2 regions of the Mesorhizobium japonicum MAFF 303099 genome follow, and region 1 is predicted to be linked to the other one. Evidence: predicted binding sites of a transcription regulator. Region 1 holds the regulator's gene; the other holds the start of a gene.
What was found. The regulator LexA, encoded in region 1, represses DNA repair genes until DNA is damaged. The targets are predictions, from matches to a motif close to TGTTCNNNNTGTGTTCNG.
Positions count from the first base shown of each region.

Region 1 (8,043 bases):
CGAGCCGGCGAGGCGAACCGTCGAGGTCGAGGCGTTCTGCTCGTGATCTGCGTGCAGGATGAAGATGCGCTCCATGGCGCGCGCCAGCACCGGGTTGATCTTGTACTCTTCGCACGGCACGGCAAAGCACATATGCAGGAAGTTTGCCGCGAAGCCGAGATCGTTCTTTGGGTAAATGAAGGGCTGGCCGATGTGGTACTTGTAGGCCATGGCCGCGATCGTCGGCATCTTGGCGATCAGACGCATCGAGGCGACCATGCGCTGGTAGGGGTCCGAGATGTCGGTGGAGTCGTGATAGAAGGCCGACAGCGCGCCCACCACGCCGCACATCACCGCCATCGGGTGCGCGTCGCGGCGGAAACCGGTGAAGAAGCGCGACATCTGCTCGTGCACCATGGTGTGGCGCGTCACGCGGTAATCGAAATCGTCCTTCTGCGCCTTGGTCGGCAATTCGCCGTAGAGCAGGAGGTAGCAGACTTCGAGGAAGTCGCCGTGTTCGGCCAACTGGTCGATCGGATAGCCGCGGTGGAGGAGAATACCGGCGTCGCCGTCGATGAAGGTGATTTCGGACTCGCAGCTTGCCGTCGAAGTGAAGCCGGGGTCGTAGGTGAAGGCGCCGGTCGTGCTGTAGAGCGAGGCGATGTCGATGACGTCGGGTCCGACGGAGCCGCTTCGCACCTTGAATTCATGGGTCTTGCCAGCGAATTGAAGCGTTGCCGTAGCCTCTTGGTTCGCGCCGCCCACATCCAGTTTTTTCGCAGCTTCGGTCATTGCAAACTCCTTGTTGTTTCCTCATGCCGGCAAAGGCAAATTCTGCAAAGCGACACGTCGAAATCACCGCAATGCGCGTATTCGCCACCGCATTATAGGAGGTGCGTGCCAGATTGGGCCAAGGCCTAATGTTGCACTGCGAAACGCGCCTTTCAATGCCAATCTTCTTGGGCCAGTTTGCTCCTAATCGATTTGATCCGCTATGCGCGCCAGGCTTTCCTCGCGCCCAAGCACGGCAAGCACGTCGAACACGCCGGGCGAGGTGCTTTTGCCGGTCAGCGCGGCCCGCAACGGTTGGGCCACGGCGCCAAGCTTGTGGCCACCGGCCAGCGCATAGTCGCGGACCGCGGCTTCCGCCGCGGCCGCCGTCCAGTCGCCGGAAAGCGCGTTCAAAGCTTCGTGAGCGCCGCGCAGGATCTTGCGGGCACCGTCATTGAGCAGGAGGGCCGCCTTCTCGTCGACCGGCAGCGGGCGCGTGGCGAACAGGAAGGCGGCGCCATCGACGAGCTCGACCAGCGTCTTGGCGCGCTCCTTCAGACCCGGAAGGGCCGCCAGCAACTGCGCCTTGTTGTGTTCGTTGAGGCGCGCGGCCATCGCCGGGCCGCCCTCGAGATAGGGCAAAGTGGCGATGAAGATGTCCAACAGCTGCGCGTCGGCCATGCGGCGCATATGTGCGCCGTTGATCGCCTCCAGCTTGGCGAAGTCGAAGCGGGCAGCGCCCTTGTTGACGTCGCCGATATCGAACCAGGAGATCATGTCCTTGATCGACATGATCTCGTCATCGCCGTGGCTCCAGCCCAGGCGCGCGAGATAGTTGAGCAATGCCTCCGGCAGGTAGCCCATGGCTCGATAGGCTTCGACGCCGAGCGCGCCGTGGCGCTTCGACAGCTTGGCGCCGTCTGCGCCATGGATCAGCGGGATGTGCGACATGGACGGCACGTCCCAGCCCATGGCGTTGTAGATCACGGTCTGGCGGGCGGCATTGGTCAGGTGGTCGTCGCCGCGGATGATATGCGTGACACCCATGTCGTGGTCGTCGACGACGACGGCATGCATGTAGGTCGGGTTGCCGTCCGAACGCAGGATGATGAAGTCGTCGAGATCCTTGTTGGGGAAGCGCACTTCGCCCTGCACACGATCGTGGACGATCGTCTCGCCCTCAGTCGGCGCCTTGATGCGGATGGCGCCCTTGACGCCTGCAGGCGCCTCTGAGGGGGTGCGGTCGCGCCACTGGCCGTTGTAGCGCGGCGGCAGGCCCTTGGCCCGTGCTGCCTCGCGCATCGCCTCCAGCTCGGCCGGCGTTTCGTAGCTGTAATAGGCCTTGCCCATGCGAACGAGTTCTTCCGCGACCTCGCGGTGGCGTGGCGCGCGCTCAAATTGCGAGACCGCGTCGCCGTCCCAGCCAAGACCAAGCCAGGAGAGGCCGTCGAGGATGGCGGCCGTGGCGGCGGCGGTCGAACGCTCGCGGTCGGTGTCCTCGATGCGCAGCAGCATGGTGCCGCCGGTGTGCTTGGCATAGAGCCAGTTGAACAGCGCCGTGCGCGCGCCGCCGATATGCAGATAGCCGGTGGGCGAGGGGGCAAAACGGGTGACGACCTTGTCGGACATGAAACTCTCGGAAACCATCTGAAGCGGGGTGCGGCTGCGCGGACTTTCGCGCGTCGCGCGTTCATGTAGCATAGGGCGTCAGGGGTGCAAGGGGCAGACCCGATGGCTGGACGAGGCCGGGGCTCGGAACAGGGCGAGGACGCTGGTGTTGGCGTCAGCGAACGGTCCCTGTTTGCGATTGCGCCGCCAGTCTCTCTGCCGCCATCGCCTCTGGTGCCGGGCTCCGGCAGCCAGCCGCAGCAGGCGGATATCCCGACGAAACTTCCGTCGCCTGCCTCGGGCCGGATTGTGCGCGTGCGGCGGCAACTCGGCCGGGTTTCCTGGCCCCGCCTGCGCTACAATGCGGCGACCGCGGCGGAGCTCGAGCTTGACCGGGGCATCGCCTTCCTGCTGGTTCCGGTTTGTCTGGCCGCTGGAGCGATCGGCTACTATTCGCTCGCGGTCGAGCCTGATTTTGCAAAGCCTGTCGCGGTCGTCGTGCTGATGGTGGTCTGTGCACTTGTTTCGCGCTCCTGGCAGAAAACCCATCTGGGCTTCATGGCGGCATTGTTGTGTGCGCTGGGCCTGCTTGCCGCCAAGGTCGAGACATGGCGGGCGGGCACCCAGATGCTGGGTTCGGAAATCTCGACGCAAGTGACCGGCCGCGTCGTCTCGCTCGACCGGATGGAGACCGGCCGCATCCGGCTGACCATCGACGTGACGTCGACCGCGCGGCCGAAACTGCGCTATGCGCCGGAAAGGGTCCGGCTTTCGGCGCGAGACATCCCGGCGGACATGACCGCCGGCTCCCTGGTCACCGGCTACGCCAAACTGTTGCCGCCAACCGGTCCGGTGCGGCCGGACAGCTACGATTTCTCCTTCGACAGCTATTTCGCCGGCATTGGCGGCAGCGGCTTCTTTCTCGGCAATCCAAAGCTTGTTTCCGCCACCGACGACGAGGTGCCGCTCACGGCCCGCCTTTTCTCAGGGATAGAAAATGCCCGTGAAGCCATTGCCGACCACATCCGGGCCACGGTCGGCGGTGCTGAAGGCGAGATCGCGGCGGCGCTGATCGTCGGCGTGCGGGCCGGCATTCCCGATGAAATCAACGAGGCGATGCGGCGCACCGGCATCTACCACATCATCTCCATTTCCGGACTGCATATGGCGCTGGTCGCCGGCACCATCATGGGTTTGCTGCGCGGCGCCTTCGCGCTGTTTCCGGATTTTTCGGCGCGTCGGCCGGTGAAGAAATACGCGGCCGCCGCGGCCCTTTTCTCGATCGCCGCCTATCTCGTCATTTCCGGCGTCGTCGTCGCCGCCGAGCGCAGCTTCATCATGCTGGCGGTGATGCTGATTGCCGTCCTGTTCGATCGCGCGGCGCTGACCATGCGCAATCTGGCGACCTCAGCGATCGCGGTCATCGTGGTCTCGCCACATGAGGTCGTCGGCCCGAGCTTCCAGATGTCCTTCGCCGCGACCGCGGCGCTGGTCGGTGCCTATGCCGGCTGGGCGGATCACCATGCGGGAAAGGCAAGACCGCCACCGCCAAAGCGATCCCTGCCGGGTTTTCTCACGCGAAAATTCCTGCTGGCGACGGGCGGGTTGGCAATGACCTCCATCATTGCCGGCTGCGCCACGGCGCTGTTTGCCATCTGGCATTTCCAGCGTGTGTCGCCGCTCAGCCTGTTCGCCAATCTGGCCGTCATGCCGATCGTGTCAGTCGTGATGTTCCTGGCCGTTGCAAGCGCGTTACTGATGCCATTCGGATTGGATGCGCCGACCCTTTACCTGATGGGCAAGGGCCTGACCGCGATGATCGCCATATCGGCGTGGATATCGGAACGCTCACCGGTCGATGCGGTCGGGCTGATTTCGCTGCAATCCGTGCTGCTGGTGACCATAGCCCTGGTCATCGCGACGATGGCGACGACATGGCTACGGCTCGCGGCAGTGCCATTCGCGCTTGCCGGCTTGTTGACGGTGTCGGATACGCGCACCCCGGATGTGCTGATCTCGGAAGATGCGCGGCTGGTCGCGCTGCCGATCGGCGGTGGCGAACTCGCGGTCAGCCGGGCTCGCCCGAACGAGTTCACCGTCGACAATTGGAAACGCGCGCTGGTGTCCGAAACCATCGTCGTGCCGGAGATGTTCGACAAGGCGGATGGGCAATTCGACATTGCCGATGCCGTCAATCTGCCGCCGGGAGCACCGTTCTACTGCACGGATGGCGTCTGTCTTGCCCGGCACCCGTCCGGTGCGATCATCGCGCATGTCGAAGACCGCAAGGACACCTGGAAGGCCTGCGGTTTCGCCGATTTGATCGTCGTCAATGACGCGACGGGCTATGACGCCTGTCACAATCCGCTAGTTCTCGTCGTCACCAAACGCCAACTTGCCCGCAAGGGCAGTGCCGCCGTCTTCTTCGACCGCCAATCGGCGACCGGTCCGCTAACCGTCAGCTTCGCGGTGGACGGGCCGTATCGGCCTTGGCACGAGCAGCGAAAATTTTCGCGTGAGGCGAGGGGGCTGCCGCCCTATCAAAAAGCCGAAAAGCCGGCCGCTCCTGCTCAGTAGCGCCGGATCAGCCCGACCAGCTTGCCTTGCACCTTGACCCTGTCCGGTCCGAAAATGCGCGTCTCGTAGGCCGGGTTGGCGGCTTCAAGGGCGATCGAGGCGCCCTTGCGGCGGAACCGTTTCAGGGTTGCTTCCTCCTCGTCGACCAAAGCCACGACGATCTCGCCCGGGCTCGCCGTGTCGGCGTTGCGGATGATGACCGTGTCGCCGTCGAAGATACCGGCGTCGATCATCGAGTCGCCCTTCACCTCAAGGGCATAATGCTCGCCACCCATGATCATGTCCGGCGGTACCGAGATCGAATGTGTCTGATGCTGGATGGCATCGATCGGCACACCAGCGGCGATGCGACCCATCACCGGGATCGACACGGCGGAAACCGCGTCGTCATCATTGCCGGCCGCGGGCAAGCGCGACGGCGCCGGCTTGATCTGGCGGCCAAGACCACCCTGGCCGAGGCTGCCCTGGATGACGCTTGGCGAGAATTTCTTTGCCGCGTTAAGGCCGGGCGCGATTGAATCCGGCAGCCGCAGCACTTCCAGCGCCCGCGCCCGGTTGGGCAGCCGGCGAATGAAGCCGCGTTCCTCAAGTGCCGTGATCAGGCGATGAATGCCTGACTTGGAGGCGAGATCAAGCGCTTCCTTCATCTCGTCGAAAGACGGCGGAATGCCGCTTTCCTTGAGCCGTTCATGAATGAACATCAACAGTTCATGTTGCTTGCGTGTCAGCATGGCGGCCCCCAAGGCATTGGACGAAGGGTGTGAACCAGAATCGAAAAACAAACCCAGAACAAACACTATCTGTTCCAGTTGTGTTCTGCAACTGTTTAAAGTTTAATGAATTTGTTAAGGCGTCCGAAATTATTTGGCCCCGGCAGCGGGCAGCGATTGACCGCTTCCGCTGCGGGCGGCGCATTGAAATCATTTTGGTTAATGGCCTGTGGCCTACCCCTGGATGCGGTTTGGCATCAGGCCCTTAAGAGGCGTTCACGGGGTGGATTTGTACGGTGTATCGATCCATTTCCAGTGGAACGAAACGAAATCAAAACGCCAACGATCGCGGGTTCAGGGCCGGCACGGCCGCGTGGATCTGGACGCCGCGGCCGCGTCATCCGGAAACCGCTTTCAGACTGCCGGCGCGCGCGGTGTAGGGATTGGCGCAATTGTCTTCGCTGTGCACATAGACGTGCAGCGTGTAGCCGATATGCGCCGTCATCAGCGCCTTTGCCCGCTCGACGTCGCGATCGAGCGCCGCTTCCATGATCTCGGTGTGATGCTCGATGGCGATCGCCTCGCGCAAAGCGTCCATTGCCTCGCCATAGCCGTCCTTGAGGCCGGCCGCCGCTCGTAATGTGGGCGCCAGGCCGAGAAAACGGTGATGCCGCCGCAGCTGATCGGCGATCGTCGAGCGGAAGCGCAACAGCCAGTTCGACGTCGCCGCGCTCAGCAACGCCGCATGGAAGGCCTCGTGGCTCTCGTCCCATTTGTCGACGGCCGCATCGGAAGGGTCTTCGACCGCGGTCTTGCAGCGGGAGAGCCGGTAATGAGCGGTGACGACCGCGTCCTCCCATTCCCTGCCGCCGTTCGCGATCGATTCCAGGAACAGCGGCATTTCGACAACCATCCTTGCGCGCGCCAGGTCCTCGAGCTCGGCGCGCGACACGGGAGCGACGGCAAAGCCGCGATTGCTGATGGCGGTGACCAGGCGTTCGGCTTCAAGTCGGGACAAGGCTTCACGCAGCGGCGTCCAGCCGACGCCGTATGTGCCGCGCAGCGCGCTCAGCTTGAGCGGCGCGCCCGGCATGAGGCGGGTGGTCAGGATATCGCGCCGCAGCAGCTGATAGGCCGCCTCGGTCTTCGTGGAATTGTTCTGATCCTGCATCGCCATCCGTCCATCATCGGGCTCTGGAAAATTATATATGATGGGGAGATATGGCAAGAATTATATATAATGTTTGACACGTGGCGAGGGACTGACCATGATCGTCGCAGTTGCCGTCCTGTGAACGGCGCTGATCAAATCTGGGAGGAAATGATGTTGAAGTCGAAATCCGCTTGGCTGTCGGGATTGGCCCTGGCAGGTGCATTGATGGTCAGCGTCGGCAGCGCCGCGGCCGATCAGATACGCATCGGCATCGCCAATTTCGGCGAGCATCCGCAGCTCAACGCCGCCATAGCGGGCTTCAAGAAGGCTTTGACGGACAAAGGCTTTGTCGAGGGCAAGGACGTCGTCTACACCGAAAGCCACACCAATTTCGATGCATCTCTGGTGCCGCAGATGATCGCCAAGCTGCAGGCGGAGCAGCCCAAGCTGATCTATACCATCACCACGCCGGTCTCGCAGATCGCCAAGAAGGCGCTCGCCGGTTCCGGGATTCCGATCGTCTTTGCCGCGGTCACCGATCCGGTGGCGGCCAAGCTGGTGCCGTCGTGGGACGCCGGAGACGAAGGCATGACCGGCGCCAGCGATCTGCAGGATGTCGCCGCGGTGATGGCCTTCACCAAGAAACTGCTGCCGAACGCCAAGCGTTTTGGCGTGCCCTACAATCCGGGCGAGGCCAATGACGTTGCCCTGATCGAAAAGATCAAGGCGGCGGCACCCGCCGCCGGCTTTGAGGTCGTCGAAGTCGGCGTCGACAACGTCAATGACATCCAGCAGCGCATCGCTTCGCTCGCCGGCAAGGTCGACGTGATCTACGGTCCGGCCTCGAACCTGATCCAGCCGGCGATCGCCGCTGTCTCCGCCGCCGCCCGCCAGGCCGGTATCCCGGTCGTCAACTCCGATGACAGCGCGGTCCGCAACGACACCGTGCCGGCGAGCTTCGCGGTCAATTACACGCAGGTCGGCATGAACGCCGGCAACATCGCCGCCGAAATCCTCAAGGGCAAGGATCCCAAGACGATCGCGCCGTCGCGCCCGGCCTACAAGGATCACATGGCAACGATTTCCCGCAAGGCGATGGCCGCCTTCGGCATCGAGATACCGGCTTCGATGGCCGATTGCGGCTGCATCGTCGACTGATATCGGGCTGCACAGGGCGACGGCGTCGGCGCCGTCGCCCTTCAGGCCATGGAGGAACGATGCTCGATATCCGATCCGCGCGCAAAG
Region 1 covers NC_002678.2:489,602-497,644, reverse strand. The annotation lists gene gltA (citrate synthase) at 1-771, opposite strand, end outside; gene gltX (glutamate--tRNA ligase) at 955-2,379, opposite strand; gene MAFF_RS03675 (ComEC/Rec2 family competence protein) at 2,482-4,935, shown strand; gene lexA (transcriptional repressor LexA) at 4,929-5,666, opposite strand; gene MAFF_RS03665 (GntR family transcriptional regulator) at 6,043-6,816, opposite strand; gene MAFF_RS03660 (ABC transporter substrate-binding protein) at 6,970-7,956, shown strand; gene MAFF_RS03655 (ABC transporter ATP-binding protein) at 8,016-8,043, shown strand, end outside.

Region 2 (8,043 bases), 1.1 Mb from region 1:
TCCGGATCCAGCCGATCGTAGTCGCCGATGAAGCTGGTCACCAGCCAGTCGACGCCGCCCTTGGCGAAGAAAGGATCCTTTTCGCGGTTGGTTTCATAGCTGGCAGCGGTCAGCGCCATGTCGAACCAGCCGGAGATGATCAGCGTGGCGGCGGGCAGCGGACGCTCCTGCGCCCGCAGCCGCTGCAGCACGCCATAGGTCAGCACCGCGCCGCAGGAATCTGCGGCAAGCGCGATCCGCCTGGTGTCGAAGTCCTGGTCGATGAGCCAGTCCCAGGCTGCCATCGCCGCCTCGAGCTGGGCCGGATACTTGGCCTGGCTGGCCAGCGGATAGCCATACAGCAAGGCCCGGCAGCCGACGGCCTTGGCCAGATGACCGACCAGCTTGCGGTGGGTGTAGATCGAGCCGCCGAGGAAGCCGCCGCCATGCGCATAAAACAGCACGCGCCGCTCGTCGGCGCCCTTCGGCACGACCCATAGCCCAGGCACGCCGCCGGCATCCACCTCGATATAGTCGACGCCGCCGGGTTCGCCGGTCAGCGCCGTCCAACTGCTATCGTTGAACTCAACGAACGCCTGCGGGCTCAGTTTGCCGGCATTGGCGCCGATCGCCGCGTAGTGGTTCCTGTTTGCCTCGCTCTCGATGCTCGCCATGATGCTCTCCTGGTTATGGATCGCGGACCGCGCGACCTTTCGAGAAGCAAAGACGGACGGGCTGACAAAAAGGATACGTCGCCGCGGACGATTTTTCCGCCCCGGCTAACCCTCGCCCCGAAACATCGCGGCGTGGCGTTGGGCGAATTCAACGAATGGCGTCGGCCGCACGCCGAACATGTCGTGCGTCGCCAGATGCACCCGCGATTTCGGCCGGCGCAACCGCTCGGCCAGTTGTTCGTCCAGCGCGTCGGCGAAGCCGGCTGGAACGCCGCTGGCCAGCAGGTTGCGCCGCCGCTCTGCCGGGCTGACATCGACATAGCGAACCGGCTTGCCGATCGCCTTGGATATAAGCGCCGCGATATCGCTCATCGTCAGCGCCTGCGGCCCGGTCATATCGAGGCTCTCGCCTGCATGGCCGCCATCGCGCAGCAGCCGGAAAGCCACCTTGGCGATATCCTCGACATCGACCGGCGACAGTTCGGTCTCGCCGAGCGCGAGATAGAAGGCGCCCTCGGCGGCAATGGTCGGCGCGTCGCGCAGGTAGACCTGCATGAACTGGCTGGGGCGCAGATGCGTCCATGCCATGCCGGCCGCTTCCAGATAGCGTTCGACCTCCTCATGCATGCGGGTGAAGCGGAACTTCGTCGCGTCGTAGCCGATGTTGGATTCGGCGCCGGAGAACTTCACCACATGCGCGACGCCGGCCTGCCTGCAGGCATCGACGAAGCGGCACTGCGTTTCCGTCATGTCGTCGGCGGCGGTCGAAATCATCAGCACGCGATCGATGCCGTCGAGTGCCGCGCCAAGCGTGTCCGCCTGGCGCATGTCGCCCGTGACCAGTTCGACGCCGGCAAGTCCGCCGAGCCCTGCCACCGACGCCCGGTCGGGATCGCGCACCAGCGCCCTCACCTCATGCTTGTGCCGCGCGAACTCGCGCATGACCGCCTTGCCGTTCAGCCCCGTGGCGCCCGTCACCAGGATCATCGTCATCTCCGTCTGGGATTGAGGCGGCCGCCACGCCGGCGACCGCACCTTGAAGACGAAGAGACGAGGGCAAAGGATTCTGCCCAAACAGTTTTTTGACAGGAACCTTCGCCGTGCCCCTCACTGCGCCGGGGCGTAGCGGTTCACCACCATGCCGCAGGCATAGGCTTTCGAGCCGAGAAGCCGGAGGTTTCGGAAACCGCCCTGGTCGAAGATGCGGCGGCCGGCGCCCAGCACGGCCGGATTGACGAACAGCTGGAACTCGTCGACCAGCCCGGCCGCAATCAGCGACGAGGCGAAGCCGGCGCCGCCGAAGACGATGATGTCGCCGCCCTCGCCCGCCTTCAGCGCGTTGACCTCACGAGGCAGGTCACCGCTCACCACCGTGCTGCGCTCCCATCGCGAGGTTTTCAGCCTGTCGCTCGGCACCACCTTCCGGACCTCCACGATGCGCTGGGCGAAGGCGTAGAACGGATCGGCCGGAAATTTCTTCGCCGCATTGCCCCAATGGGTCAGATACCCCTCCTCGGCCATCTTGCGGCTGAGCAGGATGGTGTCGATGCCGGCGAAGACGGCGTTGAAGTCCTGCTTCAGCTCCTCGTCCCAGCCGATGTCGTGGCCCCATTCCCAGAGCTGCCAGCGATGGTCGTCATTGGCGCCGACAAAACCGTCGACCGACATCTGCATCTGCAAGATGAGCTTCTTCATCGTCGTCTCCTCGTTTGCTCAGCTCAAGGGGATTGCTTTACTTTTGGAACCATTGACGCAGGTCAAAAATGATGTCAATAGTAAAGTGATTTAAAAATGGAACCATAGACATGTCGACGCGCGAAAGATCCGGCTGCCCGATCAGCCTGTCGCTGGAACTGCTCGGCGACCGCTGGACGCTGCTCATCATCCGCGATCTGGTCTTCGCCGGGAAAAAGCATTTTCGCGAGTTCCTGCAGTCGGATGAAGGCATCTCCTCGCGCACGCTGGCGGAGCGGCTGCAGACCCTGCAGGACGAAGGCATCCTCACCCGCAGCGACGATCCGAGCCACGGGCTGAAGGCGATCTACCGGCTGACAGAAGCCGGCATCGACCTGTTGCCGGTGCTGGCCACGCTCGGCGCCTGGGGCAGCAAGCACCGCAAGGCCGACGACCATCTGGCGCAGGTCGCCGATGAACTGACGGCCGGCGGCGAACCGGCGCTGGAACGGATGAAGGCGGCGCTGCGGGCCGAACATCTGGCGAAAACATGATCGCCGAAGCTCCTGAAGGATGGCCCGCCGGGGCGTTGCGCAACCGCACGGCGATATCGGATCGTCAGCGATCATCGTACTGATCGTGAAGGCGGACCCAATCGCCCAGCGTATGCGACGGCCCGTTTTCATTGCGGCCGATGGGAGTGAGGTCGAGATAGCTATAGGTCCCGATCAGGTTCTCGCCGCCCCGGCCCCGCACCTGGAAAGTGCAATAGATCTGGCCATCGTCATCCCTGTAGAAAACGGTCGTGCCACCGCGATCCCTGCCTGTCATCGCGACCTCTTCGAAATTGAACAGCACCTGGCCCGAGCTGATCTGGTCCTCGGTGAACGATACCTGGAAGTCGAAATTGAAATCGCTGCCGAATGACGAAACCCAATCGAACTGCCAATTCATCCGCGCCTTGAAATCCATGAGCTCGGCCAGAGGCGCGCGCGCGCAGACGACCAGGGAGACGTCGTGATGCCTGAGATGCTGGTTGGCGGCGTCGATGTGGTCGCAAAGGAACGAACAACCGGTGCAGCGATAGTCCGCGTTGGGCGGAAACATGAAGTGATAGATGATCAACTGGCTGCGGCCCTCGAAAAGATCGGCTAGCGATTTCCTTCCCTGGGTCGTATCGAACGCGTAGGGCTTGTCGATGCGCAGCCACGGCAGCGCGCGCCGCTCCGCCGCGAGTTGTTGACGCTGGCGCGTCAACGCCTTCTCTTTTACGAGATGCGATTTATGCGCTTCAAACCAGTCCGAGTAAGGCGCGATGATGTGGTCGGTCATGTCGTGCTCCTTCCGCACTCTGGCATATGCTGACAGCCTCGTTGCCCGTCTTGAAGACGTCGTTGAAAAGCGCGATCCGACAATGGCTGCACAATTTTCGCGACAAGAGCACAGGTGATCCAGCCCGACGCGGACACGCCGCTTGACAAATGTACATGTTATGTTCTCTATTCGTTCCTATCCATCAGCAACCATGGATATGCAGCCGGATGGAAACGACAGCCACCATCCTGCATGCCGATCTCGACGCCTTCTATGCCTCGGTCGAGCAGCTGCTTGACCCGTCGCTGCGCGGCAAGCCGATCGCGGTCGGCGGCGGCGTGGTGCTCGCCGCATCCTATGAAGCCCGGGCCTTCGGCGTGCGCGGCGGCATGCCGGGGCGCAAGGCGCGCGAGCTTTGCCCGCAGCTGATCTTCGTCGGCGGCAATTTCAGCCACTACCAGCGGCTGGGCGACGCGGCGATAAAAGTGCTCGACGATTTCACGCCGGTGGTCGAGCGCATTTCCATCGACGAGGCCTTCGCCGATGTCGCCGGCTGCACGCATCTGTTCGGGCAACCGCGGGACATCGCCACGGCGATCCGCCATCGCGTGCGGGCCGAACTCGGCCTGCCGATCTCGATCGGCGTGGCGCGCACCAAGCATCTGGCCAAGATCGCCTCGCAGGTCGCTAAGCCCGACGGGCTTGTGGTGGTCGATCCCGGCACGGAGCTCGACTTCCTGCACGATCTGCCGGTCTCCTTGATGTGGGGCGTCGGTCCGGCGACCAAATCGCGGCTGGCCGAGATCGGCATCCAAACCATCGGCGAGCTGGCCAGGACGCATAGCGGAGCGCTGACACGGCTGCTCGGTCCCGCCGCCGGCGAAAAGCTTGCCGCTCTCGCATGGAACCGCGACCCGAGGAAACTGGAGACCAGGCGCCGGGCGCACTCGGCCGGCGCGCAATCGGCGCTTGGCCAGAAGCCGGCCGTGGCGCGGGTGATCGTGCCCACCTTGCTGCATCTGGCCGATCGCGTCGCCAGCCGGCTGCGCGCCAAGGCGCGGCCCGGCCGCACGGTGACGGTGCGCGTGCGCTTTGCCGATCTCAGCGCCGTCACGCGCTCGATCACGCTCGACCAGCCGATCTCGGCGACCACCATGCTGGCCGAGATCGCCGGCGACCTGGTGCGCGGCGTGCTCGCCGACCATCCACGCGAAAAGACCATCTCGCTGCTGGCGATCTCGGTCTCGCATCTGGAGGAGAGCGCGGAGCTGCAGCTCGACCTGCCGCTCGGCCTCGCCGACGAGAAGCGCCGCCCGGGCAGCAAAAAAGGCCTCGCCCGCTTCGGCGCCGACCGCGCCATCGACAAGATCCGCGAACGTTTCGGCAAACAGGCCGTCGGCTACGGCACGGTGGCGCTGGAAGCGGCGCGCTCGGTGCCCGACGAATTCAGGGAACTGGCGGAAAAGGAGCTGTAGACGGAGGAGGCGCCCAGGGATTCAGGCCATGAAATCCATGACGGAGTTCTCCAAAAATCCCCGGTCAATCCACCATCGAGCACACCTCGTTGAAGAGTCGCCCGGCACCCTCACCCTTCCAATCTGATTCCGCAAACCAGATAGTAGCAGTCAACATAGCGGGTGCGTTCAGGAGTGCCGCGTTCCGGCATTGCCCTGTTATCGTCGTGATAACTCTGAATGAGGCGCGAGCATTGCGCCACTTTGACCGCCCTCGCGTTCGGAAACAAAGTTTCGACCACGGTTCCACCCATCCCGAGAGAAACGGCCGCGAGGAGAAGACACCCGAGACTGGCGGCAAGGAAAAGAGATACGTTGCGCATTGTTCTCAACGGATACGGTCGGGTGGAATTCTTGACAACGAAGAACCTGTATCGTGCTTAATATGTGTATGGTGGCGCTCTCATTCTATCAATCTGTCAGTAAAGCGGCGGTAAATTACTTCGCCGCCTGCTGAATAGTCGGGCTAAATCCAAGCGGGCTTTGTCGCCAGACTGCTTGCCAAATCCCGCCATGCCGCCCATACAGCGGGACGGGCGGATCGCCCATCCCGAGAGGCCCGCGCCTCTCCCATCCTGCCGGGAATACTGTCCGATGTCAGCGACGCCATGCCTTTGGTCGAAGCCGTGACGGCCTCCTCCCCCTCCCTTGCCGACCTTGGATGGTCGGAGTTTTTCGGCGATCAGCTTGAAGCGAGCGATGCAAACCTCATCCCGACCCGCATTGCCATGGTGCACAGAGACCGGCTGAGCGGCCTGTCCCAGACGGGACAAACCGACCTGTCCCTGGCGCCGCAGGCCACCACCGGCGACTACGCCGTCGGCGACTGGGTGCTGGTCGAGCCGCATAGTCACCTCGTGCAGCGTCGCCTGACCCGCAAGACGGTTCTGGAACGCCGCGTCCAGGGCGGCAGGGGACCACAGCTGGCTGCGGCCAATGTCGACACGCTGTTCATCGTCACGTCCTGCAATGCCGACTTCAACATCGCCCGGCTCGAACGCTATCTGGCGCTGGCCAACGAGGCCGGAACGACGCCTGTGATCCTGTTGACCAAGGCCGATACGGCCGAGGACGCCGAGGCGTACCGGAAGCAAGCTGCCGCGCTGCAGCGCGAATTGGCGGTGGTGACGCTGAACCCGCGCATACCGGGCGCCGCGAGCGCACTCGCCGCCTGGTGCGGCGCGGGGCAGACGGTGGCGCTGATCGGCTCCTCCGGCGTCGGCAAGTCGACACTGGTCAACACGCTGGCCGGATCGGCGCAGCAGTCGCCGCAGCAGACCGGGGCCATCCGCGAACACGACGCCAAGGGGCGCCACACCACCACGGCGCGGTCCCTGCACGCCATTGCCGGTGGCGGCTGGGTGATCGACACGCCGGGCATGCGCACGCTGCAGGTCAGCGATGTCGGCTACGGCATCGATACGCTGTTCGCCGAAATCACCGAGCTGGCACCGCTGTGCAAATTCCGCGACTGCACGCATGTGCATGAACCGGGCTGCGCGGTGCAGGCTGCCTTGAAGGCCGGCACGCTCGATCCGGAGCGCCTTGCCCGCTGGCGCAAACTGTCCGATGAAAACCAGCACAACACGCCGGTGCAGAGCGGGCCGCGAGGAGCCAAGTCACCCGCCGGCCGCGGCAAAAGGCGCTGAACGGCTGCCCTACTGCCTACTGCCCTCACAGCCGCGCCGTGCCGAAAACCCGGTCCCAGAACAGCGACGTCACACCGAAATTGGCGCTGTCGTCGATATGATGGTGCACCGCGTGGCGGCGCTTGAGCGTGTAGAGATAGCTGGGATGGGCGGGATGCCAGTGGTGGATCATGTGGTGGACGCTGATGTACCAGAGATAACCCAGCATCAGCCCGCAGCCGACCGCGCTGGCGGTCGCGAAATCCGAGAGCACCCAGACGGGCAGCGCGATCAACGCATGCACGCCGAGGCTGAGCCAGGTCGGCGTGCCCACCGGACTGCGCTCGTCGACGTGATGACGGTCGTGCAGGTCCCTGATGTAGGGAACATGATGCAGGACGAAGCGGTGCAGGACGTATTCGATCAACGTCCACAGGCCGAGACAGATCAGCACCGTGCCGATCCAGTCCGGCGCGCTCTCTTCCCCGGCCTCGATCAGCCCGGCCACGCCCAAGAGAGCGATCGCCAGCGGATAGACCACGAAATCGCTGTAGTAGCCGATCAGACCGAGTTGCATTCCGGACGCCCCACCTGATTTCGACGCCGCCCCAGAATCGATGCCATCAGACTGCCGAACTCGCGGATGAGGTGCAATGCAGATGCATCTGACATAGCGTCGCAATTTCCCGACATGATCGACTCAAGAAGCGGCAGATCTTGTACCGGCGCCGCAAACGGACATGCAAAAATGGCAAAACGCAGTGCGGGCCTGTTGATTTATCGTCGAGGCGATGGGGATATCAGGGTGCTTTTGGTTCATCCCGGCGGCCCGTTCTGGGCAAGGAAGGATGAAGGCGCCTGGTCGATCCCGAAAGGCCTCGTCGGCGAGGGCGAGGACGAACTGACGGCAGCGCAACGCGAGACCGGGGAAGAGCTTGGCATCACGGTCGACGGCCCCTTCGCACGCCTTGGCGACTACAAGCAACCGGGCGGCAAGGTCGTGATCGCCTGGTCCGTGGAGGCCAGCACCGAGATCGATGTCGCCGCCATCAAGAGCAACACCTTCACCATGGAATGGCCGCCGCGATCCGGCTCGATGAAAGAGTTTCCGGAGGTCGACAGGGCCGGCTGGTTCAGCCTGCCCGAGGCCGAGGTAAAAATTCTGCAGGGCCAGCGCCCGATGCTGTCGGATCTGGCGAAGCGGCTGGGGATCGGGTGATTGCCGGCAGCAAACTGCCAATCTCCCCCTCGTGGGGGAGA
Region 2 covers NC_002678.2:1,539,665-1,547,707, forward strand. The annotation lists gene MAFF_RS08540 (alpha/beta hydrolase) at 1-653, opposite strand, end outside; gene MAFF_RS08545 (SDR family oxidoreductase) at 759-1,640, opposite strand; gene MAFF_RS08550 (dihydrofolate reductase family protein) at 1,761-2,348, opposite strand; gene MAFF_RS08555 (winged helix-turn-helix transcriptional regulator) at 2,459-2,881, shown strand; gene MAFF_RS08560 (DUF899 domain-containing protein) at 2,946-3,659, opposite strand; gene dinB (DNA polymerase IV) at 3,869-5,116, shown strand; gene rsgA (ribosome small subunit-dependent GTPase A) at 5,764-6,804, shown strand; gene MAFF_RS08580 (sterol desaturase family protein) at 6,830-7,360, opposite strand; gene MAFF_RS08585 (NUDIX domain-containing protein) at 7,532-8,002, shown strand.
Region 2: the regulator LexA is predicted to act here: its motif matches at 3,821-3,838, upstream of dinB (DNA polymerase IV).